One region of the Fervidobacterium riparium genome, then DNA from elsewhere that is predicted to be linked to it. Evidence: riboswitches for the same ligand, from Rfam matches in the RefSeq annotation. Region 1 holds a riboswitch; each other region holds the start of a gene.

What was found. Region 1 has a riboswitch for cobalamin ahead of IB67_RS06565 (ATP-grasp domain-containing protein). Riboswitches for the same ligand answer to the same signal wherever they lie in the genome.
Region 2: another riboswitch for cobalamin. It lies ahead of cobT (nicotinate-nucleotide--dimethylbenzimidazole phosphoribosyltransferase); the one in region 1 lies ahead of IB67_RS06565 (ATP-grasp domain-containing protein).
Region 3: another riboswitch for cobalamin. It lies ahead of IB67_RS02145 (ABC transporter substrate-binding protein); the one in region 1 lies ahead of IB67_RS06565 (ATP-grasp domain-containing protein).

What each region holds. Positions count from the first base shown of each region.
Region 1 is NZ_CP009277.1:1,398,317-1,408,684, reverse strand. It holds gene IB67_RS06575 (2-oxoacid:acceptor oxidoreductase family protein) at 1-553, opposite strand, end outside; gene IB67_RS06570 (thiamine pyrophosphate-dependent enzyme) at 550-2,403, opposite strand; cobalamin riboswitch at 2,678-2,863, shown strand; gene IB67_RS06565 (ATP-grasp domain-containing protein) at 2,923-3,975, shown strand; gene IB67_RS06560 (succinate--CoA ligase subunit alpha) at 3,959-4,816, shown strand; gene IB67_RS06555 (YitT family protein) at 4,786-5,649, shown strand; gene IB67_RS06550 (hypothetical protein) at 5,822-5,956, shown strand; gene IB67_RS06545 (aspartate-semialdehyde dehydrogenase) at 6,065-7,084, shown strand; gene dapF (diaminopimelate epimerase) at 7,068-7,805, shown strand; gene dapA (4-hydroxy-tetrahydrodipicolinate synthase) at 7,807-8,688, shown strand; gene IB67_RS06530 (4-hydroxy-tetrahydrodipicolinate reductase) at 8,685-9,347, shown strand; gene dapD (2,3,4,5-tetrahydropyridine-2,6-dicarboxylate N-acetyltransferase) at 9,408-10,124, shown strand; gene IB67_RS06520 (aspartate kinase) at 10,181-10,368, shown strand, end outside.
Region 2 is NZ_CP009277.1:1,169,727-1,180,094, forward strand. It holds gene cbiR (cobamide remodeling phosphodiesterase CbiR) at 1-110, opposite strand, end outside; gene cobU (bifunctional adenosylcobinamide kinase/adenosylcobinamide-phosphate guanylyltransferase) at 107-613, opposite strand; gene cobT (nicotinate-nucleotide--dimethylbenzimidazole phosphoribosyltransferase) at 610-1,686, opposite strand; cobalamin riboswitch at 1,757-1,948, opposite strand; gene IB67_RS05385 (Dph6-related ATP pyrophosphatase) at 2,129-2,779, shown strand; gene IB67_RS05390 (cobyric acid synthase) at 2,793-3,665, shown strand; gene IB67_RS05395 (beta-N-acetylhexosaminidase) at 3,656-5,515, shown strand; gene IB67_RS05400 (ABC transporter permease) at 5,531-7,075, shown strand; gene IB67_RS05405 (phospho-sugar mutase) at 7,075-8,523, shown strand; gene IB67_RS05410 (PhzF family phenazine biosynthesis protein) at 8,567-9,448, opposite strand; gene IB67_RS05415 (metallophosphoesterase family protein) at 9,603-10,368, shown strand, end outside.
Region 3 is NZ_CP009277.1:480,436-490,803, reverse strand. It holds gene IB67_RS02180 (purine-nucleoside phosphorylase) at 1-112, opposite strand, end outside; gene IB67_RS02175 (alanine/ornithine racemase family PLP-dependent enzyme) at 261-1,328, shown strand; gene IB67_RS02170 (YgiQ family radical SAM protein) at 1,336-3,066, opposite strand; gene glnA (type I glutamate--ammonia ligase) at 3,032-4,351, opposite strand; gene IB67_RS02160 (FeoA family protein) at 4,624-5,115, shown strand; gene feoB (ferrous iron transport protein B) at 5,115-7,055, shown strand; gene IB67_RS02150 (hypothetical protein) at 7,052-7,462, shown strand; cobalamin riboswitch at 7,489-7,663, shown strand; gene IB67_RS02145 (ABC transporter substrate-binding protein) at 7,723-8,622, shown strand; gene IB67_RS02140 (FecCD family ABC transporter permease) at 8,625-9,629, shown strand; gene hflK (FtsH protease activity modulator HflK) at 9,715-10,368, shown strand, end outside.

The DNA.
Region 1 (10,368 bases):
TTTCAAAGACTTTCTTGTTTGATTCAAAAACTTTTTCATTCATCAGATCCTCCATAGCTTTTAAATAGTGTTCGGTTTTGACATTCGGTATCAAATTATTCTTAGCTACGACTGCCAGTAATGATATGTTTTGCATCCGTACATCCGGCAAATTGTACTTAGCTCTGAAGAGTTTAATATTCCGTTCTCTTGCGACGATTTCTAATTCTTCATTTTTCAATTCTCCTTCTCTTCCCAGTCTGACAGGTAATGGTTGCCACGATGTATCATAATAGACCAACGTACCACCGTCTTTTAGGTAATTCATAGCTCTACCTGCCTCATGCCTTTCAAGTGCTAAGACTAAATCAACATCACCTGACATCGTCAGTGGAGAATTAACGTCTCCGATTCCTATATGCGAAGACACGACACCACCTCTCTGAGCAAGTCCGTGTGTGTCAACCCCTATGCAATTTTGCCCGCTGTAATCTATTGCACGTATGAGCACTTCGCTGAGAAGTCCTATTCCCTGCCCGCCGACACCGATGAGATAAATATCGAATTTTCTCATTTTGTATCACCACCAACTTCAAATTTCTCGAGTTCAAGCGCACCTGAAGGACAAACAGGAATACACGAGCCATCACCAATACACAAGTCTTCATGTACGAAAATACTCCCGTCATCTGCAATTTGGAACGACGGACATGCGAATTTGGAGATACAAACTCTTGCAAGAGTACAGGCATTTGTAACCTTCATTTGCGGTACCTTGACAATACCCTTCCGTCTTCTTTCCCTTGTGAATTTCAACATACACGGGTGCTTTGCTATGACGACGTTGAACTCCGGCGTTGATAGCGCTGTCTTCAAAATCTCTTCAAGTTTATCTTGTTGGTAAGTGTCAACTTCCCATATTTGCTTTACGCCAATCGCTCCTAAGATGTTCCTAATTTTCATTGCCTTTCCTGGATGGTCTTGGTGACCGGTCATGGCTGTTGTACCGTTTTCCATAACAACGAGTGTAAAGTTATGCCTATTGAATACAGCATTTATGATTCCAGGAATTCCTGCATGGAAGAATGTGGAATCGCCAAGGAAAGCCACGATTTTTCTCTCAGTGTTGAACAAACTCAAACCCGAAGCAGTACCAGTTGAGTGCCCCATCGAAAGTAGCACTTGTCCGACGTTGTATGGTTCTAAGAATCCCAACGTGTGACAACCGATATCTGCAACCGATATGTCATACTCGCGGAGGATTTTAGAAAGCACGTAAAAGACAGGTCTATGACCACAACCTGGACAGAGTTGTGGTGGCCTTGAGATGCTTCTAACTCTATATTCTGGAACTTTAATTTCTCTTACCAATTCAGGTATGAATTTACTCATTACTTTGAATACCTTTTCCGGTGTGTATTCGCCAATCCAATCTTCCATATCTTGTTTTCCGACAATCTTCACGTTTATACCTTCCTCGAATGCAATCGCCTTAACTTTTTCCTCGATGAAATCATCGAGCTCTTCAAGTATTTTGATCACCTTATGTGACCTAAGAAACTTTACGATTGCCTTTCGTGGGAATGGATATACCATTCCGAGCCTCAATATGTCAACTTTGTTTTTATTATCACCGAGTACATCGAGCAGTGAAAGGTAAGGTAACCCTGCGGTTATAATTCCAATCTCGCTACCGTTGTTTAAAATGTACGCGTACTTTTCGGAAACTTCTTCCCACTTCCTCAATTTTTCCAGTGCACGCCTCTTCATAACTGGTACGTTTTGCCCTATTGGGATGTACGGTCCAAGATTTTTGGGGTCAAACCTATGAGGTGTTAATTCGGTTTGTTTGTAAATTCCAAATTTGACTTTTTGCTTGAAATGGGCTGTGTGGGTTGTAAGGCGGAGGATTACAGGAGACTTGAATTCTCTTGCGTATTTAACCGCTTCGATGAACATGCTATAAACTTCTTGAGCGTCTTTTGGTTCAAACAAAGGTGTATATGAAAGTCTTGCGTAATGTCTGTTATCTTGCTCGTTTTGAGAACTATTCGCACCCGGGTCATCGCCTATTACAACAACCATACCCCCTGGTATCTCCATCATGCTTAACTGTACAAACGAATCAGCTACAACATTCATACCTACGCTTTTGAAAAAGACACACGATGTGTATCCATTCACCGCCGCACCGAAGGCGACCTCAAGGGCTACCTTTTCATTCGTGGAAAATTCGAAATAAAGCGGGGACTTTTCTTTTGGAAGTAGATTAATCGTTTCAGCTATCTCAGGTGTTGGCGAACCAGGGTACGATGTAACTACTCTAACGCCACTTTCAATCATTGCTCGCACTATCGCTGTGTTGCCAATAACAATCTCTGAAAAAGGTTCTTCTTGGAGTAATAATTGACCCAAGTTTTTCATACAACCACCCCTTATCTTCACTTTCTAATAAAAAGAGTCCGAATATAACTAAATTAGGTGTAACTTATTATAACATAAAAAGATAGACTTTGTCTACATATAAATTTTATATCGTTTTTTGAGAAATAGTGAATATAGTATACAGAAGATTTAAGATGAAATTTAGAAAAACAGTTATTTAAATCTTTATAATTTTCAAAATTCGACTATTGGCAAGTATTGAAAGTTTCATCAAGTCACCATATGATATTAGTGAAAAATCATACTGAATCTAAATATCCCCTACCTTAGAGGTGCGAAAGCTTAAAAGGGAACACCGGTGCGAATCCGGGACGGTCGGGCCACCGTGAGTGGGGACGAAACCTGCACAATGCCACTGGCTAATTCTCAAAAGGCTGGGAAGGCGCAGGGAGTAGGATGATCCACAAGTCGGGAGACCTGCCTTTAAGGAATGGGCGCCCCAAAAACCACAGATTTTTGGGGTATTTTTCTTTGAAAATTTTAAGGGGAGGCGAGAGTATGAAAGTGCAAGAGTACGTTGCGAAGGACATTTTGAGAGCCGAAGGAGTGGGAGTTCCGAAAAGTATTCTGATTCTTAGAAATTCAGACTTACAAGACTATGTAGAAGCACTAAAAAAATTAGGATTTCCTCAGGTGGCTAAAGCTCAAGTTCTTGTAGGCGGAAGGATGAAGGCTGGAGGAGTGCTTGTTTCAAAAACCATTGAACAGGCAATAAGTAATGTGAGTAAGATTATGGACAGCGAAATAAAAGGTGAAATTCAGGAAGGGGTTCTCGTTGAAGAATTTGTTCCACACGAAAGTGAACACTATATTTCGATAACGATAGATAGAAGTCTAAGAGACATCGTTTTTGTATATTCGAGTCATGGAGGAATAGATATCGAAGAGTTTACGAAGACTCATCCAGAAGAAGTTGTAAAAACAAAAAGAGTAAACGATTTACCACTTGAAGTAAGAGCTTTTGCAAGAAGACTTTATGACATATTCGTTAAGTACGACCTGACACTGCTTGAAATAAATCCGTTCGTTGAATCTAATGGTTATTACTACGCACTTGATGCTGTTTTCCACGTGGACGACAGCGCGCTCTACCGTCAGTGGTGGGCGGGAGAGTCTTCCGTGGAAGATTCTTTCGTGGTACTCGGCGGTGACGTTGGTGTCATCGGTTGTGGAGCAGGTATCGTCATGGCCACAACAGATGCACTCACTGAACACGGGTTCAAGCCAGCGAATTTCTGCGATATCGGCGGTGGTGCAACGGCTGATACACTTTACAGTGCGTTGACAAAGGTGCAAAAGATAACAAACAAGGCTGTACTGAACATATTCGGTGGAATAACCGACTGTCTTGAAATTGCAAAAGGAGTTACCGAATTCAAAACCAAAAATCCGGGTTTTGAGATATACATAAGACTTTCAGGAAACAATGAAATACTAGCCAAAAAGCTTTTAGAAGAGAGTGGAATCGTATCAGCCAATGACATGAAGGAACTTATTGAATCTGTAGATAGGAGAGTTAAAGGAGTGAGAAGAGATGTTGTTCGCGAATGAGAGAGTTTGTGTATATGGAGCTACTGGAAAATACGGTAGTTATCATCTCAAAAGAATGCTCGAGTACGGTACAAATGTTGTCTGTGGCGTGAGTAAAAATAGGATAGTGAAATCGATAGAAAACATTCCAGTTGTAGTATCACTCGAAGATTACGTTTCCAAATTGGGACCAGTAGATACAGCTATTCTTTTCGTGCCTGCACCAAGTGTCTTGGAGGCGTTTCAAGATGCTGCTTCGAACGGTGTAAAGAACTGCGTGATTATAACCGAGCATGTTCCAGTACATGACACATTGAAAGTTTTAAAACTTGCGAAGTACCAAGGTATAAATGTTATAGGTCCGAACTGTCCGGGGGTTATACACCCATTAGAAAAAGTGAAAGTCGGAATAATGCCAGAACGGTATTTCAAACCCGGTAAGGTGGCGATTATCTCAAGAAGTGGAACGTTGATGTATGAGACAGCAAAATACCTGAGTGATGGTATTGGAGTAGCGGTTGGATTAGGACTTGGCGGAGATCCAGTTGTTGGTACAAATGTCTCAGAGGCGTTTGATACTGTAAAGAAATTGGGGTATGATAAAGTCTTAGTGATAGGCGAAATCGGTGGTGAAGATGAGATAAGTGGTATTAAACACGCTCTTAAGATAGGTTTTCTTCCGAAAGACATAGTTGCTTTCTTTGCAGGGAGGCATGCACCGGAAGGAAAGAAAATGGGGCACGCAGGTGCTATTGTTGAAGGAGAAAAAGGAAAAGTACAGTATAAGGAATCAATACTGAATGAGATGGGAATAAGGGTGGTGAAATTTCCGTGGGAAGTAGGAAACGCTTGGCTGAACTAACAAGAGAGTACGTTTTATCATCGCTCGGAGTATTTCTCACAGCACTTGGCTTGGTAATATTCTTGATTCCCAATAATATAGCAGCTGGTGGTGCTTCAGGCTTAGCGATAGTTCTGAACAAATTCTTGCCAATATCGGTTGGTATATGGATGTACATAATAAACGCTACGCTATTTTTGACCGCATTTTTGATAATAGGTTTTGACTTCAGTTTCAAAACGATATACTGTACATTTTTGCTGAATTTTCTCATAGATTTATTTGACAGGGTTATTCCAATGTACAAGTATCATGGTAGCGACATGATCTTGGCTGTCTTCTTTGGCGATATACTAACAGCCGTTGGTATGGCTATCGCCTTCTCACAGAACGCATCTACAGGTGGTACAGACATTATAGCCAAGATTCTTAATAAATTCTTTGGAGCGCCTTTTGGTATGTCTATACTCTTTCTCGACTTTGCCATAGGTCTTTCAGCAGGACTGGCTTACAACATAGATACTGGTTTATACTCTATTCTTGCCATTATCGTCAATGGAACAACAATTGACTTTGTTATGAAAGGTCTCGAACTATCAACGAACCTGTGGGTTGTTTCAGAAAAAGCAGACGATATTAAAAGATTTGTGCTGAACGAGCTTGAAAGAGGTGTTACAGTCTTTGAGGCAAGGGGAGGATACACAAATCAATCTAAGAATGTTCTAATGATAGTTATAAAAAGGCGCGAGTTACACGAACTTACAACTGCAATTCGAACAATCGACCCGAAGGCGTTTTTCTTCGTCAACGAAGCCCGGCAAGTGTATGGTGAGGGTTTCAAAGAACTCGTGTAAGTAGTTTATCAATCCAGCATCCCTTCCCAAATCTCGACATTATTGTTACTTTCTTTTCCCTCTGACACAAGACGTGTCAGAGGATTTTTTTGAAAAACTATTGACATAATAGGGTACTTGTGTGATATAATACAAGCAAAGTAAAGCATACGAAAGAAAGGAAGAGAAAGTCGTGTTATACGTTCGAAATTTTTTGATAAACATTGTTGAAAACGAAAATATGAGCATAATTGACAACAAGATGAATAAGAAAGCTAAACGCAGCTGCCCGCTTACTGGTGGTCAGCTTGCGTTTGGCATGGAATAAAAACGCAGGCGATTAAATATAAACCACCATAGGCGGGCTACAGTAAAAAACTGTAGCCCGCTTTAATTTTATAATACCATCAAATTTTGATAGAAGGAGGGTGCTTTTATGGGATTAAGAGTAGGCGTTGTTGGAGCAACCGGTGCGGTAGGAAGGAATATGGTCGAGGTACTTGAGAGTAGTGGTGTTGATATTTCAGAATTCAGGCTCTTTGCTTCGGAAAGGTCAGCAGGTCAAGAAATTCCATTCCGAGGTACAACAGTTCGTGTAGAAGTATTAACGGAAGAAGCGATGAGAGAAGGTTTTGATTACTTGCTTTTCTCAGCTGGTGCCGATGTTTCAAGACGATATGCACCAATTGCAGCCGAGGTAGGTACAACCGTTATTGATAATTCCTCCGCTTTCAGGATGGTGTCAGAAATTCCATTGGTTGTGCCAGAAGTCAATGGAAAGTTACTTAAGGGGTATTCGGGAATAATAGCAAACCCAAATTGTTCCACAATCCAAATGGTGTTGGCATTGTACAGGGTGCACGATAGGTATCAGCTACACGAGATATTCGTCTCGACTTATCAGGCAGTATCTGGCGCCGGTTACAAGGCAGTACGTGAGTACGAAAATCAGCTTAACGGAGAGAATACACATAACGTATTTCCAAGGCAGATTGCACATAATGTGATTCCCTTGATAGGTGATTTGAGAGATGACATCTCCCAAGAAGAATGGAAGATGATAAATGAAACAAGGAAGATTTTAAATTCAAATTCAATTTCTGTCTTTCCAACAACTGTTAGAGTTCCAGTTCGAATAGGACATTCCGAGAGTGTTATTGCTCGCACACTATTCCCTATTATGAGCAAAGACGACCTCATAGAAACGATTGCCTCTGGTGAAGATGTTATTGTCCACGATGATATAATCACCCCTCTTGAAATTGCCGGTGATGATTACACACATGTTGGCAGAGTCAGATTATTTGATGCACATACTTTTGGAATTTGGGTTGTTGCGGACAATTTGAGAGTCGGAGCGGCGACGAACGCTGTCAGAATATTGAAATTACATTATCAATTGAATTCGAAGACTACTGAGAATGCGGGAGCTGTCGAACGTGTTGAAAGTATATAAGTACACAGCAACAGGAAATAGTCTTGTGATTGTGGATGCTACACAAATAAATCTAAACGACTTACAGAAAGAGGAAATAGTACTTGAAGTTGTTGAAGATAGAGACGGTGTTATTTTTGTCGAAAAGGCTGATGAATCATATTTTATGGACTACTTCAACAGAGACGGCAAGCGTGCATCGTTCTGTGGGAACGGTTCAAGAGCTTTTTTGAAGTTTCTGATGGAACACTTTGGTTTAAGTGGGAAGGTATCGATTAGGACGAACGCTGGCTTGTTAGTTGGAAGAGCAGACGCTGAGATATCGGTCCAAATGCCAAAGCCAGTTTTCGAAAAGATGCTCTTGCCAGAAGAACTCGCTGGATTTGAAGGAGCTTTTATAACGGTTGGAGTACCGCACGTTGTTTTGAATGTCGGGGCAGATATATGGGATTTTGACATGGGAATTGCACAAGAATTAAGACACAAGTTCAACGCAAATGTGAACGTGTTCAATGTTTTAGATAGCAAGTTGTTTGAGGTTAGAACGTTCGAAAGGGGTGTTGAGCGAGAGACTTTATCCTGTGGCTCGGGAACGACTGCAACGGGTTATTTCATCAAGTACTACTTAAACAAGGATACTTTGATACCCGATAAGCTGGTGGCTAAAACAAAGGGAGGAATTTTAACTCTATCATTCGAAAGTGATGGTATCTACTTAGGAGGGGGTGTTGTAAATGAGTAAGATGTTTGAAGGCGTTGGAACTGCTATAGTAACTCCATTTAAAAACGGTGAAGTTGATTACGAGGCTTACAGAAACTTAGTTAGGTGGCAAGTTGAAAGCGGAGTAAAGGCAATAATCGTTGCAGGAACCACAGGCGAAGGGGCGACTTTGACTATCGAAGAGAGGGAGCGATTGATTCAGATAACTAAGGAAATCTGCGAAGGTAAAGCACAGGTAATTGTTGGAACAGGAACGAACGATACGCATAAATCTTTGGAATTATCGCTGAGTGCGGAAAAAAACGGTGCAGATGCGGTACTCATAGTCACTCCGTATTACAACAAACCAACTCAAGAAGGACTGTATGCTCACTATAAGTACTTATCCGAAAGAATAACTCTGCCAATAATAATCTACAACGTACCTTCAAGAACTGGAGTAAACATCGCACCAGAAACCGTTGCAAGGCTTGCGGCGGAGTGCAGGAATGTAAAGGCAATAAAAGAAGCCAATCTGGATATTGCTCAGGCTGATGAGATATACAGGCTAACTAAAAACCTTGATTTCTACATATACTCAGGTAACGATGATAGAGCATTCCACATGATATGCGCCGGTGCAAAGGGCGTTATTTCTGTTGCATCGAACGTTGTGCCAAAGGAAATGGTTGAAATGGTTGAAGCTTTATTCAGAGGAGAATTACAGAACGCTCTGAATTTGCATGTTAGATTGGTTCCACTCTTCAAAGTCCTGTTCATCGAAACAAACCCGATGCCAGTTAAGGGAGCGCTTCATATCATGGAAAGAATCCAAAACGAATTCAGACTACCTCTCGTGCCACCGAAAGAATCAACTATGGAAAAGCTTAGAGCAGTTCTGAGAGAACTGGGAGTGATATCATGATCGGTCTAAAATACGGCATCGTTGGTTTCCGCGGAAAGATGGGAAGGGAGATTTTCGAGTATTTTTCAACGTTTGGCGATGAGTGTGTGCTTAAGAAGGATGTTGATTCATTCGAGCAAACAGACACACCGCAGGTGATAATAGACTTTTCCTCTCCAAGCGCTTTGGAAGAGACTGTAAAACTTTGCAGAGAACACAAGATTGCTCTTGTACTTGGGACAACAGCTTTGGAAGAAAGGCACTTCGAAATGCTAAGAGAATTGGCAAATGAGGTTCCAGTCGTCCAAAGTTACAACTTCTCAACGGGAATAAATATTTTGCGCAAGATTCTTAGAGAATATACTCGCTATTTTTCAGATTGGGATGCTGCTATGGTTGAGATACACCACACCCAGAAGAAAGACGCACCATCTGGAACTGCAAAGATGTTAAGAAACGATATGAATAGAGACATTCCAATAAGTTCGTTGAGAATCGGCGGTGTTTTCGGTGAACATACCGTGATTTTCTCGAACGCAGGAGAGGTAGTAGAAATTAAACACAGTGCACTATCAAGAAGGGCTTTTTCAATAGGAGTTAGACATGCAGCGCTTTTCACTTTGAAAAAGCAAAAGGGTTTTTATTCGTACGAAGATGTATTAAATGAGAATTTACGTTAGTTAATGGGAGGGAAAGCTGTGGGTGACTTTCAAGAAATTATCAAGAAAAGCGCCAGAGAACTGACCAGCGAAGAGATTATTGAAATTATTGCAAAGAGCAAAAAGAAGACCATAGTGCGAGTCTACATTTCAGGTGAGTTGTCTTCTATCGACTGGGGTAAGTACAATACCAACGGAGAATTTGATATCATTTCGGGTGCAGATTTTGGTATTCTAATTGGAGATTTCGAGTCCATTTCAAACGTTCTTAAAGATGAGAAGATAAAGAGTTACAAGATTGAATACATTGCGAGAAATTCCGCAATTCCGCTTGTTGATATTTCGAAATTCAATGCCCGTATTGAACCAGGTGCTATTATCAGAGAATACGTGGAGATCGGTGACAAAGCTGTTATCATGATGGGTGCAGTTATCAATCTTGGTGCGACAATAGGCGAAGGCACGATGATTGATATGAATGCTGTCATAGGTGCGAGGGCTCGAATTGGAAAGTATTGTCATATCGGTGCGGGTGCCGTTGTTGCAGGTGTTGTTGAACCACCGAGCGCATCACCAGTTGTCATAGAAGACCACGTAATGGTTGGTGCGAATGCTGTTATCCTCGAAGGAGTCAGGGTTGGACACCATTCGGTAGTGGCGGCAGGTGCGGTGGTAGTGAATGATGTAGAACCTTACACAGTCGTTGCAGGCGTTCCCGCAAGGGTTGTCAAAAAAGTTGATGAAAAGACGGCAAGCAAGACGCAGATATTGGAAAGTTTGAGAGAGCTGAATAAATAATATATGTACTTTGGCAGGTGAGGGCATTGGGCACAAAGACATCGTCAAGTTCAGTGATTAATAGTGTGATAGTACAAAAGTATGGCGGTTCATCGGTTGCGGATGTCGATAGAATTAGAAACGTGGCAAACAGAATTGCTAAGAGAGTCAGAGAAGGGCACAAAGTAGTTACCGTTGTTTCTGCCATGGGCAAGACTACTGATAACCTCATCAGCATGGCAAAGAGTTTGGTTCCAAAACCAGA
Region 2 (10,368 bases), 230 kb from region 1:
AACAGTTCAACAAAGTCAACTAAATGTGCCAAAATCCTTGCATTCTCGTAGTATGTTCCAGGTATGACCCAAGAGGTGCTACCAATAAGTTGCTTGTTCGCTGTGCTCATCTTATCCTTACCTCAATCCCACTGAAGAGTACGTAAACCTCGTTTGATATGCCTGCAAGTCTCGAATTGAGCCTTCCAAGTGTTTCTGCGTACTGTCTTGCAAGTTTGTTTTCAGGTACTATTCCGAAGCCAACTTCATTTGTGACTATAACAACATCATAATCGACAGTCTCTAAGATATTGATCAGATTTTCAGTGTAGTTTTCCACGTCGTAATTGTAATGGAATAAATTGCCGAGATAAGTCGTAATGCATTCAATTAGTGCAACGTCATAACCTCCACTGAGCTTTTTTAATACTTTGTGTACTTCCACAGGTTCTTCGAATGCATCAAACAATGTTCCGCGTTCTTTTTTGTGCCGTTCTATGCGCTCTCTCATCTCATCGTCAAATGGTACACTTGTTGCTATATATGCCCTCTTAGAGTAGGGCTTTTTCAATATGTAATTTTGTGCAAACGTGCTCTTGCCAGATTTTACCCCGCCGGTTATCAATGTAATCATACAGGTTGGTCTTCTCCTTTCGAAACGTTCGCACTTTCAAAAGTCGCCATTTCTCGAATCATTTTGATCGCAGCTTCTATGATTGAAATGGAAAGCACAGCACCTGTTCCTTCGCCGAGTCTCATATCAAGATCCAGAATTGGTCTCAAACCAAGTTTATCAAGAATCACTTTGTGTCCCTTGACTTTTGATTTGTGTCCTGCGAATACGTAGTTCAAAACTTGCGAATTTATCTTCCACGCGATTAAAAGCCCTGCTGTTGTTGGGAAACCATCGATGATTACGGGAACGCCTTCCTCAGCTGCTTTGAGTATAAACCCAGCCATCTGTCCAATACAATATCCACCAACCTTCTGCAGAACATCAATCGGATCATTAGCGTCTGGGTCATTAACTTCTAAGGCATATTTTATCGCTTCTTTCTTTTTTCTTAATCCTTCTTCATTCAACGGTGTTCCAATATCTAAGATTTCGTCAAGCCCAAAGCCTAAAGCCACTGCTACTGCAGAAGCGGTTGTTGTGTTTCCGATTCCCATATCACCGACAACAAGTAATTCTGCTCCTTTTTCTATTGCTTTGTCGGCGATTTCAGCACCTTTCTCGATACATGCATAAGCTTGCTCTTTTGTCATCGCAGGTCCTTTAGTAAAATCTTTCGTACCGTAGCCTATCTTAGCTTTTATTAACCTTTTGTGCTCAATGTCTACGTCTACTTTGACACCTGAGTCAACCACAAAGACATCTGCACCAACGTGTCGAGAAAAGACGTTAATTGCAGCACCACCGTTGAGAAAATTTAGAATCATCTGATATGTGACCTCTTGCGGATATGCGGAAACACCATTTTCTGCTACTCCATGATCTGCCGTAAACACGTAAACTTCTTTCCTTTTTGGGAGCTCAGGGATAACCTTTCCTTGGATTAATCCCATCTTCAGGGCGATTTCTTCGAGATAACCTAAGCTTCCGACGGGTTTTGTGAGGTTGTTAAGTCGGTTCACTATAGCACTTTTCAGTTCATTTGAGAAGGTTGCATTAATGTTGAAATTCAAGCCTTTCCTTGTGATTTCCATAAACTTTTCCCCCTTTATATACTTTAGAAATTAAAAACAAATTTTCCCGTAAAGCCCGAGCTTTCGGGAAAAACAATCCCCATTTGCAAAGGTATCCCGGCTTGCGGATCACCCTACTCACCACGCCTTCCCAAAAGCTAAGCTTTCAGTGGCATATTGTGGTTTTCGTCCCCGCTTACGGTTGCTGGGCAGCCTCGGATTCTCACCGAAGTTCCCTTTGCAAAAGAGTGAAATCTATTTACTTTCAAAAAGCATTATACAATATTTTCAGAAATGAACAATCTTGACAATCGCACGATAACGAACATTAGAATCGAAAATTTGACAATAACTGTATTTCTCTATATTCAGCACTAAATATTGTACATATTTGCTTTTGACAATACTACATTTTGTTAACTATAATCTTTATAAGCAAAATTCTACGAATGGGGTGATAGTTTTGTTTGTATTTGCATCGTGGAGTGGAGGAAAAGATTCTGCCTTAGCATTGTACTATGGTATGAAAAAGTACGGTAAAGTTGATTGCCTTTTTACTATGCTTGATGAAGACTGTTCTTCTTCAAGAGCACATGGTTTTGGCAAAGATATACTTGAAAAACAAGCTTTATTAATAGGGACAAAATTGATAACAAGATGCAGCAGCTGGGAAAGTTATGAAGAGAACTTTCTTGATTTTTTAAGTAACCACGCAAAAGGAGGAATCGGAATTTTCGGTGATATTGACTTACAAGAGCATCTTGATTGGGTAAAAAGAGTTTGCAGCGTTCATAATGTTACTGTAGAAGAGCCTCTCTGGAAGAGGAAAAGAGAAGTGATTTTAGAAGAGTTCTCAAACTTGGGATTTAGAGCTCTGATTGTATCTGTAAAGAAAAACTTAGGTATTGATGAAATCCTTGGTAATGAACTAACGAACAGAGAGACACATAGAATTCTTGAAAAATCCGGTGTCGATATCTGTGGTGAGAATGGTGAATACCATACGCTTGTCTATGACGGACCAATATTCAGCTCTCCCCTTAATTTCTACGTTGAAGGGCTCTACGAAGACGACAATGCAAAGCGACTAAAAGTTAGAGCGAAACAACTTTAATGGAGATGATAATATGAAAAAAGGTTCATTAATGATTCAAGGTACATCTTCAGCGGTTGGTAAATCTATAATCACACTTGCGCTATGTAGATATTTTTCGAATAATGGTTACAAAGTCGCACCGTTTAAGTCTCAAAACCTCTCCTCTGTGTCGTTTACTTCCAACAGCGGTCAAATCTTTGCATGGGCTCAAGCGCTCCAAGCTTTTGGAGCTAAAACTAAACCAATTGAGGAGATGAATCCTGTATTAATCAAGCCGGTCGGCGGAGGATACAGTGAGGTATTTTTGCTTGGCAAGAGCTTGGGAAGATTACATTATACGGACTACAATCGGAGAAAAACATTTTTGTGGAGAAAGATTAGAGAGGCGTATAACACTCTTTTAGAGAAACATGATATAGTTATTGTGGAAGGTGCAGGAAGTCCCGTCGAGCTTAACCTTAAAAAAGGTGATATTGTAAACATGAAAGTAGCTAAGAGTTTTAATATACCAGTGCTAATCGTTGGAAATATACATCTTGGCGGAGTTTTTGCTTCACTATATGGAACATACAAACTACTATCAAGAGCTGAACAAAAGCTTGTCAAAGGATTCATCATAAACAAATTCAAAGGCAGTAAAGAACACTTAGGCGATGGACTGAAGACTCTTGAAAAATTGACTAAAGTTAGGACTGTTGGTATTGTTCCATTTATCGATCACCATCTTGAAGACGAAGACGATGCTGGAAAGAGTTCAAAAAACATTGAGAAAAACATGGACTCATCATCTTTCACAGATGAACTTGATAGTGAAATAGAATGTATATCAAAGATCATTTGCGATAATTTAGACATGGTTTATATAAAAGAACTTCTATTTAGGGGGGATAGAATATGGAATTAATTCTCATACCTTATCCAAAAGTTGTGAAACAATGTAGCGGTTATGTTGGGCTTGGTACAAGGATTGCAACGACTTTTTATCAGGTTGCTCCAAACAGTGTTGATAAGTTAACAAAATTCTTAGGACAAGAACTAAGAAGATTAGGATTCGAATTATCAATGGATAGAACTGAAGCTTTGATACTTAATTTGTCAGTAAATCCAGACGTAGTTGTAGATCAACAAGGGTACAAGATGTTTGTGGAAGAGGAAATAAGCATTTACGCTAACGATGATGTTGGGCTTTTTTATGGCGTCCAGACACTCTTACAACTCTTCAGAAATGTGGCAGAGACTAAACAATTACCAAAGTTGTACATCCATGATTATCCTGACATACTGAACCGCGGTGTAATGCTCGACATCAGCCGAGATAGAATACCAAAAATGGATACGTTGAAAGTTTTAGTTGACAAATTATCTCATTTGAAAATAAACCAACTACAGCTCTACATGGAACACACATTTGCATACAAGAACCACAGAGTTGTTTGGGAAGAATATTCTCCATTAACCGCCGAAGAAGTAAGAGAATTAGATGAATATTGTAAAGAAAGACACATAGAGCTCGTGCCGAACCAGAATACTTTTGGCCATATGGCAAAGTGGCTCATACACGACGAATACAAATATTTAGCTGAAGCACCAGATGGTTTTGAAACACCATGGGACACTAAATTTCTCCAACCATTTTCGCTTTCTCCCGCTGTTCCCGAATCTATCAAACTTGTTGATGAGATTTTGCAGGAACTCTTACCAAATTTCTCGAGCAACAAAGTCAATATTGGTTGTGATGAGACATTTGACTTATGTCAAGGTAAATCTAAAGAACTTTGCGAAAAGATAGGTAAGGGACGTGTGTATCTTGACTTTCTCTTGAAAGTATATAATATAGCGAAAAAGCACAAACAGACAGTTATGTTCTGGGGAGATATCATTGAAAACCACCCAGAATTGATTGAAGAATTACCGAAAGACATGATAGCTATGGTTTGGGGATATGAGGCTGACCACCCATTTGATGAAAAGTGCAAATTGTACGAGCAAAGCAACATTTCGTTCTATGTGTGCCCAGGTACTTCAACTTGGAATTCATTTATCGGCAGGAGCAAGAATTGTATAGAGAACATCAAAAATGCGATATCGGCTGCTAAGAAATATCATGCTAACGGTGTTTTAGTAACAGATTGGGGAGACCATGGTCATTCTCAGCACCTACCATTTTCGTGGATAGGTTTTGCGTATATGGCTGCACTGAGCTGGAACTATACATTGGATGACAGCATAGAGAAAGTTCTTAGAGCAATAGACATACATGTATTTGAAACAAAAGAGGAAATAAGTAATGTAATTTTTGAACTTGGGGAAATTTGCGATAGATTACCATACACTCCTAATGGCACTCCATTCTTCTACACATTCTTGTATCCTGAAAATGTGATGAATTATGCTCAGAAATTCCGACAAAAGACGATAGAAGATGTGAAAAGTAGCTTAAACAAATCTCTTCTTAAATTAGAGAAGCTTAAGGAAAACAATAATCTTAAGGAAGTTGTCGAACAAATAGCCAATAATGTGAAGCTCGCAATCATGGGAATTAGAACTATTGAATTACTTATCAAGTACGGTACAATAGAGAACGTTGAGGACAAAGAATGGGAAAGATTTGAAAAGGATCTTGAAGACATACTTGAAGAGTATTCAAGAATATGGTTAAGATTAAATCGGACTGGTGGATTGAAACAAAGTTTGGAAAAATTGCGTAGAATAGAAAGAGTAAGAAGAGGGGAACGACCATATTTAGTTTTCTGATTGAGGCTATTTCATATGATTAAGAGAAGACACGTTATATACATACTTCCTATTGCTTACATAATATTTTCACTTTTTATTCCTTTCATCCTCAACCTCCATTTTTCAGGAGGTTTTTCGCTCGATGCACTGATAGACAACGCTTCAAAGATCCGATTTACTATATTTCAGGCTCTTCTTTCCTCAGTTTTGACTGCTTTACTCGGACTTCCAGGAGCTTACCTTGTCGGTAGAACGAAGATACATCCGGTTATAAGGCGCACATTCAGAGTGATGTCAAGCATTCCATTTGTCCTTCCCGGTATAACAATGGCAATAGGATTTTTCTTAGTGTTTGGGAAAAACGGCGTGTACACAAGATTTCTCAATACTTTTGGCTTAGATGTTAGGATACTTTATACCTTCAGCGCAGTTTTACTTGGTCATGTTTTTTATAACTTTCCACTCTTTATTCGGATTGTTGGCGAGGCTTGGGAGAATATAGACGGATACGTAATTGAAGCTGCGAAAGTTGATGGTGCAAGTGGTTGGGAAATATTTTCTAAGATTGAAATTCCGATGTTGTTGCCATCTATTCTCAGAGCTTTCTTTTTAACTTATATATACACTTTTACAAGCTTTTCCGTTGTGCTTATCCTTGGTGGAATTCAGTTCTCAACATTAGAAGTTGCGATTTACATGTACTCGCGAGTAACGTTTGATTTTAGAGCAGCAGCAACGTTGATGATTTTCCAAATTATACTTATATCTTTTATCGGTTATTTTACATCGCTTAAGCGTGAGGTTCATGAGAAGCACCACTATAGACACTTGGACAATTTTCCGAAGTGGGGTTATGTGTTCTTTACAATCTCAGCAATCCTGATATTTATCCCTCTTGTTTACTCAGCTTTATCAGGTTTTCTCGACTATTACGGTAAGTTCTCTCTCGAGAATTTCAAACTGCTATTTTCAGAGGATATATCGTACTTAACGGGTGCGAGTTTAAGCGAAGTTGTAAAGTACACGCTTGTAATCTCTACGAGCGCATCTATTTTGAGCATTCTTGTCAGTTTATTTGCCGGTTATTTCTCAGTGCGTGGAAAGAGGTTACAATATATCGTATTGATACCTGCGGCTATGTCATCCGTATCGCTTGCTTTTTCGTATGTGCTCATAGATATTCCAGTTTTGCTCAAAATAATCCTTGTCCACTCGCTTATAAATCTTCCCATATCATTTGGCATAATAGAATCTGGCTGGAGGAATATACCGCAAAATATAATTGATTCAGCGAAAATAGATGGCGCAGGAACTTTCAGATGGTTTTCAAAAGTCGCATTCCCACTTATGAAAAATAGCATATTTACAGCCTTCGTTTACTCATTTACAATTTCTGTAGGTGAGACATCCGGAACTCTAACATTAGCTGAGCCACCAATAACCACATTCGCAGCCGTTGTTTTTCGATTAATGAGTTCAAGAAATACTGAAATTGCGATGGCATTAAATACATTTTATTTCATATTCGTCGTTACTTTGTTCATAACAATAGAAGCCTTAAGGAAGGAGGAGCATTGATGATTCTTTTTGGTACAGGTGGTATCCGCGGTATTATGAGAGAAGGAGAATTTGATGAGAAGACTGTAGCTGTTGCCTCAAAAGGCGTTGCAGAGTACATGAAAAAGGAAGGATTAAAGAAGGTACTGATTGCATATGATACAAGGAATAACTCTGAAAAGTTCGCCAAGATAAGTGCTTCCGTGTTTGCAGGCGAAGGTATGGAAGTTTACATCTTTGATGAACCTGTACCAACGCCTGTTTTGTCGTATGGGGTTCGAAAATTAAAGATGGACATGGGGGTAGTTATCACAGCGAGCCACAACCCGCCAGAATACAACGGGTACAAAGTTTACACATCAAACGGTGTGCAAGCGGTTCCTGAAGTTACCGATATACTTTCAGACTTAGTCGAACAAGCTTGGAATCAGCCAATAAATGCCATTGAAAAGTACAGTATTTTAGGAACAGACATCCTCGATGAATATATAGATGAGTTGGCTGAACTTATCAACGCGGATCTTAGAGGTCTACGGGTTGTTTACTCCGCACTTCACGGCACTGGTACAAGATTCGTTCCAAGACTTCTGAGAAAAATGGGTGCTGAAGTTATAGAGGTTCAGGAACAGATGAACCATGATGGGAATTTTCCAACTGTGAAAACACCGAACCCAGAAGACAACAGGGCTCTTGTGCTTCTGAGAAAATACATGGAAGAACACAACGTAGAACTTGGAATAGCGACAGACCCCGATGCAGACCGAGTTGGTGTTGTGTATAAGAACGTAAGGCTTACTGGAAATCAGGTTGGCGTGATACTTTCTGACATGCTAATATCAGAATACGTCAATAAAGGCAATAACAAAGGTATGTTAATAAAGACTATAGTGACTACAGACATGGTAAAGCCAATGTGCGAAGAACACGGTATAAGACTCTTTGAAGTTCCTACAGGATTCAAGTTCATCGGTGACTTAGTAGAAAAGACTCCACAGTACGATTTCATTTTTGGTTTTGAAGAAAGCTGTGGATACCTTACAGGTGATATGGCGCGTGATAAAGATGCAGTTTTGGCTTGTGGATTAGTTGCAAAGGCTGCAAAGCAATTTGACTTACTTGAAAGACTTGATGCGTTGTACAAGCAGTATGGATACTACTTCGAAAAACTCTTGAATTTTGAGTTTGCATCAGTTACACAAGCATTGGACGTTTACTCAAAACTCAAATCAGTCGAATTACCCGAAGTGAAAGAAGTAATCGACTATTCAGAAGGGTACGATGGTGTCATACCAAACGAAACTCTTCTATTGGATTTTGAAAATGGAAAGATATTTGTCAGACCATCGGGAACAGAACCCAAGATGAAAGCATATGTTATGGTACAGACTGATAGTAGTGAAAAGTCTGGAAACGAATTAGATAAGCTTGAGAAGTTTATGAAAGATCTTGTCGAGAAGATAAAGGGCTGATAATTTCCAAAAGAAGCGGGGAAATACAACCCCGCTTTTTGATTCAAATATGTAAATCACCTTTGATTATAACCCTTGCATGTCCACCAACAAAAGCTTTGTAGATACCGTCTTTGTACTTTAATGATGCAAATATATTAGACATCCTACCCATGGTCTCACCTTGGATAATTTCGTATGTAACATCAGGCTGGACTACACCATGTGTATAAAGATAATAAATCAATGCACCATTTGCAGTTCCTGTTGCAGATTCTTCCGGGATTCCATACAGTGGAGCAAAATCTCTACAATTCGCAAGTGCTCTGTGTTCATCTAACGTAAATACGTGAAAGCTTACAATGTTGTTTATTCTACAAAAGTCCTCAATTCCATCCAGATTAGGTGAAATAGTAAACAATGTATGTTTAGACCTTACAGGAATAATCATGTCCCATAATCCGGTGCTCACGATTCTCGGCTTAAGGCTATATTTATCATCACCAATCTCCCCGGCCTCTATTCCTAACAATTCAGCAAGAGTAGTCTCGTCGAAATTCATTTCTTCAGATGTTTCCATCATTTGAGGCTCTGCTTGTTCCATCATTACTTTACCATCTTCAACGGTCACTTCAATAGCTCCCGTCCTTGTATGAGCTATGTATTTTTTATTCTCTTGAATAATGCTCTCTTCTTTTAGAACATAAAACGTTGCAATTGTTGCATGACCGCAGAGGTCTATTTCAGAAACGGGGGTGAAATAAAGCAAAACAAATTCATTATCAGACCTTTGTCTCACAAATGCTGTTTCTGAAAATCTAACTTCCTTTGCTATGTTCAACATCGTTTCTTTTGATATCGCGTGATCATCGTTTAACAAGACAACACCTGCTGGATTTCCGTAAAACGGTTTTTGTGTGAAAGCATCGGCAACAAAGAAACGCATCATCGGCCCCCCTTTCCAAATGCTAAGTATTCCGACTAATCTCATTATACCAAAAATGTGCGGTAAGTTTCTCAAAATTTCTTAACACAAAGTATGTTTAGACATAGTATAATTAATATAAATAACTGTAGAATCACCAAAAGGAGTGGTTTCTGTGCGACGAATAGCTTTTATTTCTGACATTCATTCCAACCTCGAAGCTTTAGATTCAGTAATGAAAGATGTTGAGAAACAAAGTATCGATGAAATTTACTGTCTTGGCGACCTGGTTGGTTATGGTCCGAATCCTAACGAAGTTGTTGAAACAATTAGAGCTATGAACATTATCACAGTCATGGGTAATTACGACGATGCTATTGGATATGAAAAAGATAGCTGTGGATGTGCGTACAATCCTGGTAGAGAAACAGAAGTTGGTGATGAGTCGATTAGCTGGACTATAAAGAACACAACAGTTGAGAACAAAGAGTTTCTGAAAAAGCTACCACACAAATTATCATTAGATATTGAAGGAGTCAAAATACTACTTGTTCATGGAAGTCCAATCAATTACCTTATTGAATATGTAAAACCTTCAACAAGTGCGGAAAGATTGAGAGTGCTGGTGAAAAACGTAGAGGAAGACATAATAATTAACGGTCACACCCATTTGATTATGGCCAAACACATCTATGGTAAGACAATCCTCAATCCCGGTAGCGTTGGAAGGACAAAAGATGGACAACCCGGAGCAACTTACTTGATACTGAACGTAGATAACGGAGTTTACTGGTATGAATTCCGATTTGTAGAGTACGATATTAAGACAACTGTTGAGAAAATTATCAAAACTGGTTTACCAATAGAACTCGCAACTGTTTTAGCATTAGGACAGACATTTGATATGGGACCTTCAAAGGAAGAAAAGCCGGAACTGAAAG
Region 3 (10,368 bases), 920 kb from region 1:
TCACTTTGTCTGCCAAAAATCCCAATCCTGAGCCAAGTATTAAAGCAATCTTTGGCTTGTTATTGATATTTGACGTAATGTATTCACAAGCCTCTTTTACTCTCGTATCCACTTTTATCCCTCCTGATTTCTTCATTTACACTTTAACATACTTAGTTTAAAATATTACAAGTGAACTTGAACTATCCTCGTCCTAATTCGGTTTTCAAACAATTATATCATAATTTCCATTCATATAAAACACCGAAAAGGGGGATTTTATGGATTACCCAAGGCTTATTATAGACACCTCCGTATTAAAGAACAACGTTCAGAAGCTATCAGAAATATGTCATTCTAACGGTATTGAACTTGTTGGCGTGACAAAACTCACGCTCGGGAATCCTCAAATAGGTAAAATCATGCGCTTGAATGGTGTCGACAAAATTGGGGAATCTCGTCTCAAGAACATCGTAAACCTGTACAAAAATGGAGTTCCTGGTCCATACCAACTGTTGAGAATACCTATGCCATCGGAAATTCCGTTTGCTGTAGGAATTGTAGATGAATTCTTAGTGTCGATGCCAGAGACTGCATACCTCATAGACAGACACGCTCAAGAAATAGACAGAAATGTCAGTCTGATATACATGATCGATGTCGGCGATTTAAGAGAGGGTGTTTGGTTTGAAAAGGCTAAAGAGGAAATAATCGAAGTAGCAAATAATCTCAGATTCGTTCATCTTCGTGGCATCGGCACTAACGTAGGTTGTTACGGTGGAGTCTTGCCCACCGAAGAAAACATGAGTATGCTACTGAGAATAAAAGATGAACTCGAGAAAGAACTCGGTCGCCAATTAATTGTTAGTGGTGGCAGTACAGTGACGTTGAAATTGCTCGAGGATAGAAAATTGCCAAAAGGCATAAACCAATTCAGGGTTGGAGAAGGCATAATACTCGGAACCGATGCTACTGGTGATAGGGATATACCATACCTAAGACAAGATACCGTGATATTAGAGGCAGAAGTTATCGAGGTGGATTACAAGCCATCAGTCCCAGTAGGAGAAATAGGAAAAGACGCGTTTGGAAGAACGCCACACTTTGAAGATAGAGGATACAGAAAAAGAGTAATACTTGCTGTCGGCGAACAAGATGTTAAACCAGATGGATTAAAACCTCTTGAAGATGGGCTTCAAATACTCCACGCTTCAAGCGACCACCTTATAGTTGACACAACCGAGAGCAATAGAGAATTCAAAGTAGGGGACATAGTAAGGTTTAGAATGAGTTATGGCTGCGCACTAAGAGCGTTTACAAGTCCATACGTTGAGAAAGTTTTCATTTAAGAAATCATCATTTTCTTAGGTTAATAATATTCTCTTTGTACAAATTTCTGTTCTTCTCGCTCTTTTCTACATAAACACTTTCCCCAGTGAACGGATCGAAACCAGTATAATACATGGTCGTGCTGAGCGTTCCTGGGGTTGGTGTAAATATCTGAACTTGCTGTGGTATGTAACCCAGGTTTCTCTTGATAAACTCGCGAAGGTATTTATTTTCTTCTGGTCCTTCACCGGGATGTGCGACGATGAAATAGCCTATCACATACTTTTTTTGTCCTTTTCGTCTTGCATCATCTTCAAAGCGTTTTTTGAAATCCAAGAACAGTTCTGCTGAAGGTTTGTGCATGAATTTTAATACCTTTGGATGTGCATGCTCTGGTGCTAGTTTTAGCTGACCTGAAGTGAATTCCACAAGCTCATTTATTATGTAATCAGCCTTTGAAGATGCAAGTATCAAATCGTGTCTCAAACCCGAACCTATGAAGACGTGTTTTACACCCGGCACCGATTTGACTGACTTGAGCAGCGATATGAACGCATCCGCACTATCGAATTGTTCGCCAGAAATAGACAGTTTACAAACGCTTGGATGCAGACAACCTTTTTCACACTGACCTTTTGAATTCCTGACTTGGCAAGATAACCCATACATATTTGCTGTGGGACCACCAACATCAACAATCGTGCCCCGAAAATCAGGCAGTCTTGTGAGTATTTTAGCTTCCTCGATTATGGAATCAACAGACCTTGATACAACATGGGTCGACTGGTGATTCGTGATTGCACAGAACGAGCAATTACCAAAACAACCTCTAACCGCTGTTATTGAAAATTTCACCGTTTCTATAGCCTTTACTTCGCCTTTGGAAAGGTAAAATGGATGCACGTGCCTTGTATAAGGGAGTAAATACAGCTCATCGAGTTCTTCCTGTGTTAATGGCAAAGCAGGCGGATATTGGATTACGTACCTGTTATCCTGCTTTTGTACTAAAACGTAATTTTTGTATGGATCTGTGAAGAACACTGCTTTCTTATAAGCTTCACCGTAGAGTTTCTTATCAACCGAAACCTCTTCGAACGTAGGCAAGAAAATTGCGTTTTGTATATTCTGCGGTATTGAACTTTTCCAAACCATCGTGCCGCGTATGTTATCGAGGTCTTTTCCGTTCTCCAGACGCTTTGCGATTTCGAGTATTGCGCGTTCCCCCATGCCGTACACAAGAATATCAGCTTTTGAATCGATTAATATCGATTTCCTAACCTTATCACTCCACCAATCATAATGTGCGAATCTACGTAAGCTTGCCTCTATACCACCGATAACAACTTTGACATCTTTGAAAACCTGTTTTATCCAGTTCACATACTGTATTACAGCTCTATCAGGTCTTTTGTTATTGACACCGCCTGGTGTATAATCATCGCTCTTTCTCTTTTTCCTTGATGCGGTATAATTAGCCACCATGGAATCGACATTACCCGAAGTGACACCAAAGAACAGATTAGGCTTTCCAAGTCGCTCTATATCTTGAGGATTCTCAGGTTGTGCGATGATTCCAACCTTATAGCCGTGAGATTCGAGATACCTCCCAAGTAATGCAGCGCCAAAAGACGGGTGATCCACGTAGGCATCACCCGTCACTAAGATGATATCTAAGTTTTTTATTCTTAACTCTTCAGGTGTTGTTGGCAGAAAACTGCCGAGACTATATGTTTTCGTACCTCTTCCTCTCCCATTCAGAAACGTTTGTTGAATATTCCCACCATTCTCTTTCTTTTAATGTCAGGAACTTCTCCCACACATGCTCTCCCAATACTTCCCTTACTAACTTGCTCTTTTCTGCTTCGATCAGTGCCTCTTTAAGATTTGCTGGAAGTTTGTTGATACCTCTTTTTTGCTTTTCCGCTTCTGTCATCTTGTATATATTCTCCTCAACTGCCATAGGTGCCTCTATTTTATTCTCTATACCGTTTAATCCTGCTGCTAAAATAACTGCGAATGCGAGATAAGGGTTACATGACGGATCCGGTGCACGGTACTCGAGCCTTGTAGCCTTTCCCCTTGCCTTAGGAATCCTTATTAAAGCGGTTCTGTTACCTTTACTCCATGCTATGTTTACAGGTGCCTCGTATCCAGGAACCAATCTCTTGTAGCTGTTAACAGTTGGATTTGTGACAGCGGTTATCTCACGTGCGTGTGCAATTAATCCACCAATAAAGTACTTCATAGTTTGAGAAATACCATCAGGCGCAGTCTCATCGTAAAAAGCGTTCTTCCCATCGAGTGTGAAAAGACTCATATGAACGTGCATACCGCTTCCATTTACGCCAAAGAATGGTTTAGGCATGAAGGTTGCATAAAGATTATTCCTAATTGCAAGTGTCTTGATAACAAGTTTAACGGTTTGGACATTATCAGCAGCAACAATAGGCTCTGCGTATCTGAAATCAACTTCGTGCTGAGATGGAGCAACCTCGTGGTGAGTTGTTTCGACATCAATTCCCATCTCTTCAAGGTGCACTGAGACTTCCGTTCTTATGTCCTCGGCTATATCTACCGGTAACAAATCGAAGTAGCTTCCATTATCGAGAAATTCGAAAACCGGTCTTCCATTCGCTCTTGGAAGGATAAAGAACTCCACCTCTGGACCTGCGTATGGAATGAACCCCATCTTCCTCGCTTTCTCTTCCACAAGTCTCAATCTGTATCTCGGGTCACCCTCGAACGGTGTTTCAGGATTGTTGTACACATCGCAGATAATCCTTGCACTCCTTCGTCCGTCGAATGTCCACGGCAGCATTGCAACGGTTCTCAAGTCTGGTTTAAGATACATATCTGATTCGTGTAGCCTTGCAAAACCCTCAACTGATGAGCCATCGAACATAATACCTGAAGACAATGCACTGTCAATCTCATCGGCAGGTATTTCAACGTTCTTCATCGTCCCGTTGATATCCGTGAACTGTAACCTAATAAATCCTACCTTGTTCTTTTCAATAAATTCGTACAACTTCTCCTTACTCATCTCCATACTCTTCCCCCCACTTCGTATAAATTGACTTACACTTGTGAAACTTTAAAACACCTTCTGTAATTAGCAACAGGACACAATAACGCTCATGCAAAAGTATACTGTTATTTTAGCACTATAACTTCCCGTGGTCAACAATACTTTTTATTAGAATGGATTTGAGAAAAAATTCTCAAAAATTATTGACATCATTACACTCTTAATGTATCATATTATTGAGATTGATTCTCAATTTCTTTAATGATAATTGAAAGTGGGGGTGAATTATGAGATTATCAGAAGTACCTGTTGGTGCAGAAGCGATTGTTGAAAAGGTTGGTGAATCTGAAATTTCTCCAAGACTGAGAGCTATAGGTATCTTGCCTGGAGTGAGCATAACAGTTATCAGGAGTGCACCGATGGGTGACCCACGCATGTACAAAGTGTTCAACAAGATAATAACACTTAGGCAATCAGAAGCTGAGCTGATTGAGGTGAAGCTCCAGCAGGAGAGCTCTTTACCACTTTCATACGTTGCCCCCGGAGAATACATCGTCAAAGAACTGAGAGCCGGGATTATGGCAAGAAGATTCTTTGAAAAATGTGGTATAGTTGAAAATTCAAAGCTCTTGTTACTACCAGACAGAAGGGTGAAGACACCTACTGGTCTTTATGACATAGGACTTGGGAAACTCTCAAAGATCTATGTTGTACCAGTCAAAGATTACAAGATGACAGAATCTCTACAGGTTGAAAAACGTCAGGAGTGTGGTAAGTAATGGTCATAACAGTAGGACTACTCGGAAATCCAAACGTAGGAAAAACAAGCCTTTTCAACAGGTTGGTTGGCGCGAGGCAGTACGTCGCCAACTGGCCCGGTGTTACGGTATCGAGGATAGAAGGTGCCACAACGTATGAAGGCTACACTCTTCATTTTGTTGATTTGCCTGGCGTATACACACTGACAGCCACGTCGATAGATGAAAAAGTGACGAGAGATTATCTGCTCTTTTCTCCGCCAAATGTGACGGTAGTAATAATCGATAGTATGAGCCCTGAACAGGGATTGTTTTTACTCCTCGAAGCATTAGAATTGGAACTCAACGTCGTTGCGGTGTTTAATGCGATTGACGAGGCAAGAAAGGGCGGATACAAAATAGATAAAGCCGTACTCGAGACATTTCTGCGAGTGCCCGTTATCCTTACGTCAGCTCACACCGGGGAAGGTATTGATGAACTTAAACAGAAGATCGTATCTGCGTTTAAAAAACCCACAAGACCTTTATTAATAGACTACGGAAAAGAGGTCGAAGAAAGGATCTCTGAAGTAGAAAAGTGCGTGATGGAAGGTTTCAATAAAAGATTCACTGCCATAAAAGTTATCGAAGGGGACAAGTTCGTATCTGAGTTTTTGAGCAAAGATTGTCAAAAACAGGGCCAGTCTGAAGAACTTCAGAGTTCAAATATGAATAGCAATCCTGAAAAGTCAGATGACTCACTTGCTACAAAAATACCTTCGATCAAGTACGAGTACATAAACGACGTCTTGCAAAAGGCTTTCCAGAAAACCGACAGCGCATTAACGGTTACTGAGGCTCTGGATCACGTACTGACTCATAGATTCATTGGTATCCCGATATTCCTCGCGCTTATGTACCTTGCATTTAATTTTACCTTCAAAGTCTCCGAACCCCTTGTCGGACTTCTTGAATTCTTATTCGGAAAACTTTCAGAAATGATTGGCTCGGAAACGATGCTTTCGTCGCTTATTTCTCAAGGCATAATAAATGGCGTAGGAAGTGTTCTCGCGTTTGTCCCGAGTATCTTCGCACTCTTCTTCGCACTTGGAATAATGGAGGAGAGTGGGTATCTACCAAGGATCGCATTTTTGATGGACAGAATTATGTATTCGCTGAGGCTCACGGGCCGTTCGTTCATGACTCTCTTACTTGGTTTTGGTTGTAACGTTAGTACAGTTATGGCAGCTCGCGGGCTTTCTGACGAAAGAGAAAGAGTTACAACAATTTTAGTTTCGCCATTCATCAGTTGCAGTGCGCGAATTCCCGTATACCTTTTAATCATAAGCGTCGCGTTCCCGAACCATAAAGCTGAGGCATTCTTTGCTATATACGTACTGAGCCTCGTTTTGACAGCTCTCTCGTCAAGAATCATAAACAAGGTTGTACTAAAAGGACAAAACGTTCCGCTTGTCATGGAGTTGCCAAGGTACAGATTTCCAAAGATTTCGAACGTTGCTACGTACATGTGGAACAGAGGAAGGCACTTCTTGGAGAAAGCAGGAACGATAATATTCGTATCAAGTGTTGTAATTTGGGCACTTAGTTACTTCCCTGATCCAGCAAACATAGAAAACAGCTACGTTTCGATGCTTGGTAAGTTTTTGCAACCTATATTCGCACCTCTTAACTACACTTGGCAAATAGTTTCAGCGCTCATATTTGGCGGTGTTGCTAAAGAAGTCATTGTATCTTCTCTGTCTCAGTTTTACGAGAATGCGTCTAATATTCACTTAAATCCGGTCGTTGCTGCTTCGTTAATGGTATTCGTCCTCGGATACATGCCGTGCTTTGCAACACTGGCTGCAATAAAAGGTGAAACGAACAGCTGGAAATATACAGCGTTTGCAGTGATATATAGCCTAAGCATATCTTACATCTTAGCTTTCATCACATACACGATCGGAAGGGTGATCATATGAGAAGCCTGAACAGGATGTTGTTAACGATGCTTGTGTTATCACTCATCACCTTCATATCGTATCTTCTTAGTGACGAGATAATATTCTCACTCGTTATACTCAGCTTTTCAATGGTCTTTTTCTTCGGATTTCGCGAGTATGGCACGGCGAATTACTCATTCAGAGTCGCACATCTTTACGTAGGGAGCATTTTGTTTTCAATCGCCGCAGGTTATGTTCTGCTCGCGTACTTGATATCTTTTTCGAATCTGATAATAGGCGATGAAGTATACAAGCTCAGCCTTGCCGACGCTATACTTTTCATCACAGGCATATACAGCGTGATAAACGTCATATACATAAAAAAGACAGCTTTAAGAACAGACGTTGGGATACAGAAGAACGAAAAGGGCAGTTGCTGTAGCTAAAAGGGTGTAGTATAATACGAAATAAGAATAACCTCCCTTTACACACTCAAGGGAAGACCGGTGAAAATCCGGCACGGGGCCGCCACCGTAAGTGGGGACGAAACCTGCAAAGTGCCACTGGCTAATTCTTAAAAGGCTGGGAAGGCGCAGGGAGTAGGATGATCCACAAGTCGGGAGACCTGATGTGTAGAGGAAGGTATGCCATCCACCACGACGCCTGGGGATGGCAACAAATTTTTGCAAAGAGGGAGGGTTTTGCTATGTTTAGGTCTGGAACACTGAGAAGGTTTTTAGCACTTTTTGTACTCTTAAGCACTGTCTTATCCTTAGCGATAGCAGTCGTAGACGATGCTGGACGTATCGTTAACATCCCGATGCCACCAAGAAGGGTAGTATCCGCAGCACCGAGCGCAACAAGATACTTGCAGGCCCTTGGACTTGAAAACAGAATAGTTGGAGTCACAGCATGGGATAATTACAGAAAGGCTGAAAACATCGGAAACATGGTACCACTGAACATTGAAAAGATTTACTCGCTAAAACCAGATATTGTGTTCACATTTGGCGGATTCCAATTTCCAGAAGTTGAGAAACTTGAGAAAGCAAATCTTACTGCATACGTTCTCAATGCAAACACATTGACTGATATCATAAAGGCCGTTGGACAACTCGGCGCAGTTTTTAACATTAAGGCTAAAGCTGACAAAATATCACAAGAGTTAAGAGACAAGATGGCTGAAATGGGACAAAAGACATCAAAAATACCATTAGAAAACAGGCCAACTGTATTCTTCACGATAACAATTCCAGATGAAAAAGCCAAAGAGCTCTGGACCGCTGGTACTGGTTCATATGTGAACGAGCTCATCGTTATCGCTGGTGGAAGGAACATAGCGGCTCCTTATTCAGGAAACAACGGCTGGCTTTCAGTCAGCTGGGAATGGCTTGTTAAACAAGATCCTGATGTTATTGTCATTGGCGGTTATGGAGATCCAAAAGAAATTGAAAAAACAGTGAAGAACCATTCAATAATGAAAAACCTGAAAGCAGTTAAGAATGGAAAGGTCTTTGTAATTGACGGAGACGAAATTAGTCAGGCAGCACCTCATGTTTTTAAATACTTGGATATATTCTACAACTTCTTCTACGGAGGAAAATAATATTGACTAAGTTAAGGGTTCTCTTAATCAAGACAGGGAGATATCTTCTCCCTGTCCTTTTCTTATTTGTTTTTCTCATCAATATCTCTTTTGGGACGGTATATGTTAGCCCAATCAAAGCCATAAAATTAATAAACTCAGACTCTCCAGAAAGCTACATGCTCTGGCACTTAAGACTTCCGAGGGTCTTAATGGCAACGCTCACAGGTTCAGCACTGGCACTTGTAGGTAACATATTTCAAGCGATAATGAAAAACCCACTTGTTGACCCATATCTTATCGGAACGTCTGCTGGTGCAAGTTTCGGTGCTCTTTTAGGCATATACTTCATTGTCAACTCTATCGCTCACGTGAGTATACCAACAATGAGTTTCATATTCGCAGTAGTAGCATCTATGCTGGCTATAGCACTTGCGAGAAAGGGCAACATAGTCCCTACCGTACATTTAGTCCTAAGCGGTGTACTCGTGAGCACTATGTTCTCGGCAGGGAGCATGCTCCTTTTGAATATAGCGAATAGATCACTCGTAACAGGCCACGTCTGGCTTTTTGGTTCTTTTTCCGGAATCACATTTACTGATATTGTGCTACCAGCAATTTCTTTAACAACTCTTGCCGTACTATCGATGATGATGAGCAGACAGCTCGATGCAATGGTACTTGGCGAGAAAGAAGCGAAGAGTTTGGGAGTCAATGTTGAGCTTCTAAAATGGCTCTTTTACTTGCTTGGTGCGTTCGTTACCGCAGCTTTCGTTTCAAAAACAGGAATTATAGGATTTGTTGGATTGATAGTCCCGCACATGGCACGAACGTTAGCTGGTCCGAAACACAGGAACAACATCGTTGCTACCATTCTCTTAGGTGGCATGCTCATGTCAATCTGCGATACATTAGCCCGTACATTGCTCAACCCCGTTGAAATCCCTGTTGGAATAATCACCTCCCTCATAGGTGCACCGTTCATGTTCGTTCTGCTCAAATTGAAGAACGGCAATAAGAATTTCTGAGCGTTCTTCAAGAGTCTTTCACACCTGCTTTTTTCCAAATGCGTGGTATAATGATTTTGAACATACAAATAGAGAGGTGACAAACATGAGCACCAAAAGAAGTACTATCTTGCTAACTATTTTAATCGTACTTGTAGTTATTTATTTTGGTACGGGGGTCTATCAAGTTGGTCCTTCAGAAGTTGCTTTAATCAAGACCTTTGGAAAGTACTCACATACCACAGGACCTGGTATACACGCACACGCACCTTATCCATTCCAGTCGCACGTCATAGTCGACGTTCAGACTGTGAGGAAACAGGAAATTGGATTCAGAACGGTGAGACCAGGTCAATATGCCAGCGAAGAGGAAGAAGCCCTGGCTCTAACAGAAGATGGAAATATTGTCTCAGTTGAGGCAGTAGTTCAGTTCCGAGTAAGTGATCCTATCAAATTCGCATTCAAGGTTGATAATCCTGAAGCGCTTGTCAAATTCTCTACAGAATCCGCGTTAAGAGAGCGCATCGCAAGAAGGACCGTTGATGAAATATTGACTGCTGAAAGGGATACAGTCTCTTCGGAGGTCCGAGAAATAGTCCAAAAACTTCTCGACAGTTATGACGTAGGAATCTATGTGATTAATGTACTGCTCCAGGAAGTTGTTCCGCCTGCTCCAGTGATTTCTGCTTTCGATGATGTAAACAACGCCAAGCAAGATAAGGAAAGATACATCAACGAAGCTTTAAAATACGCAAACAAC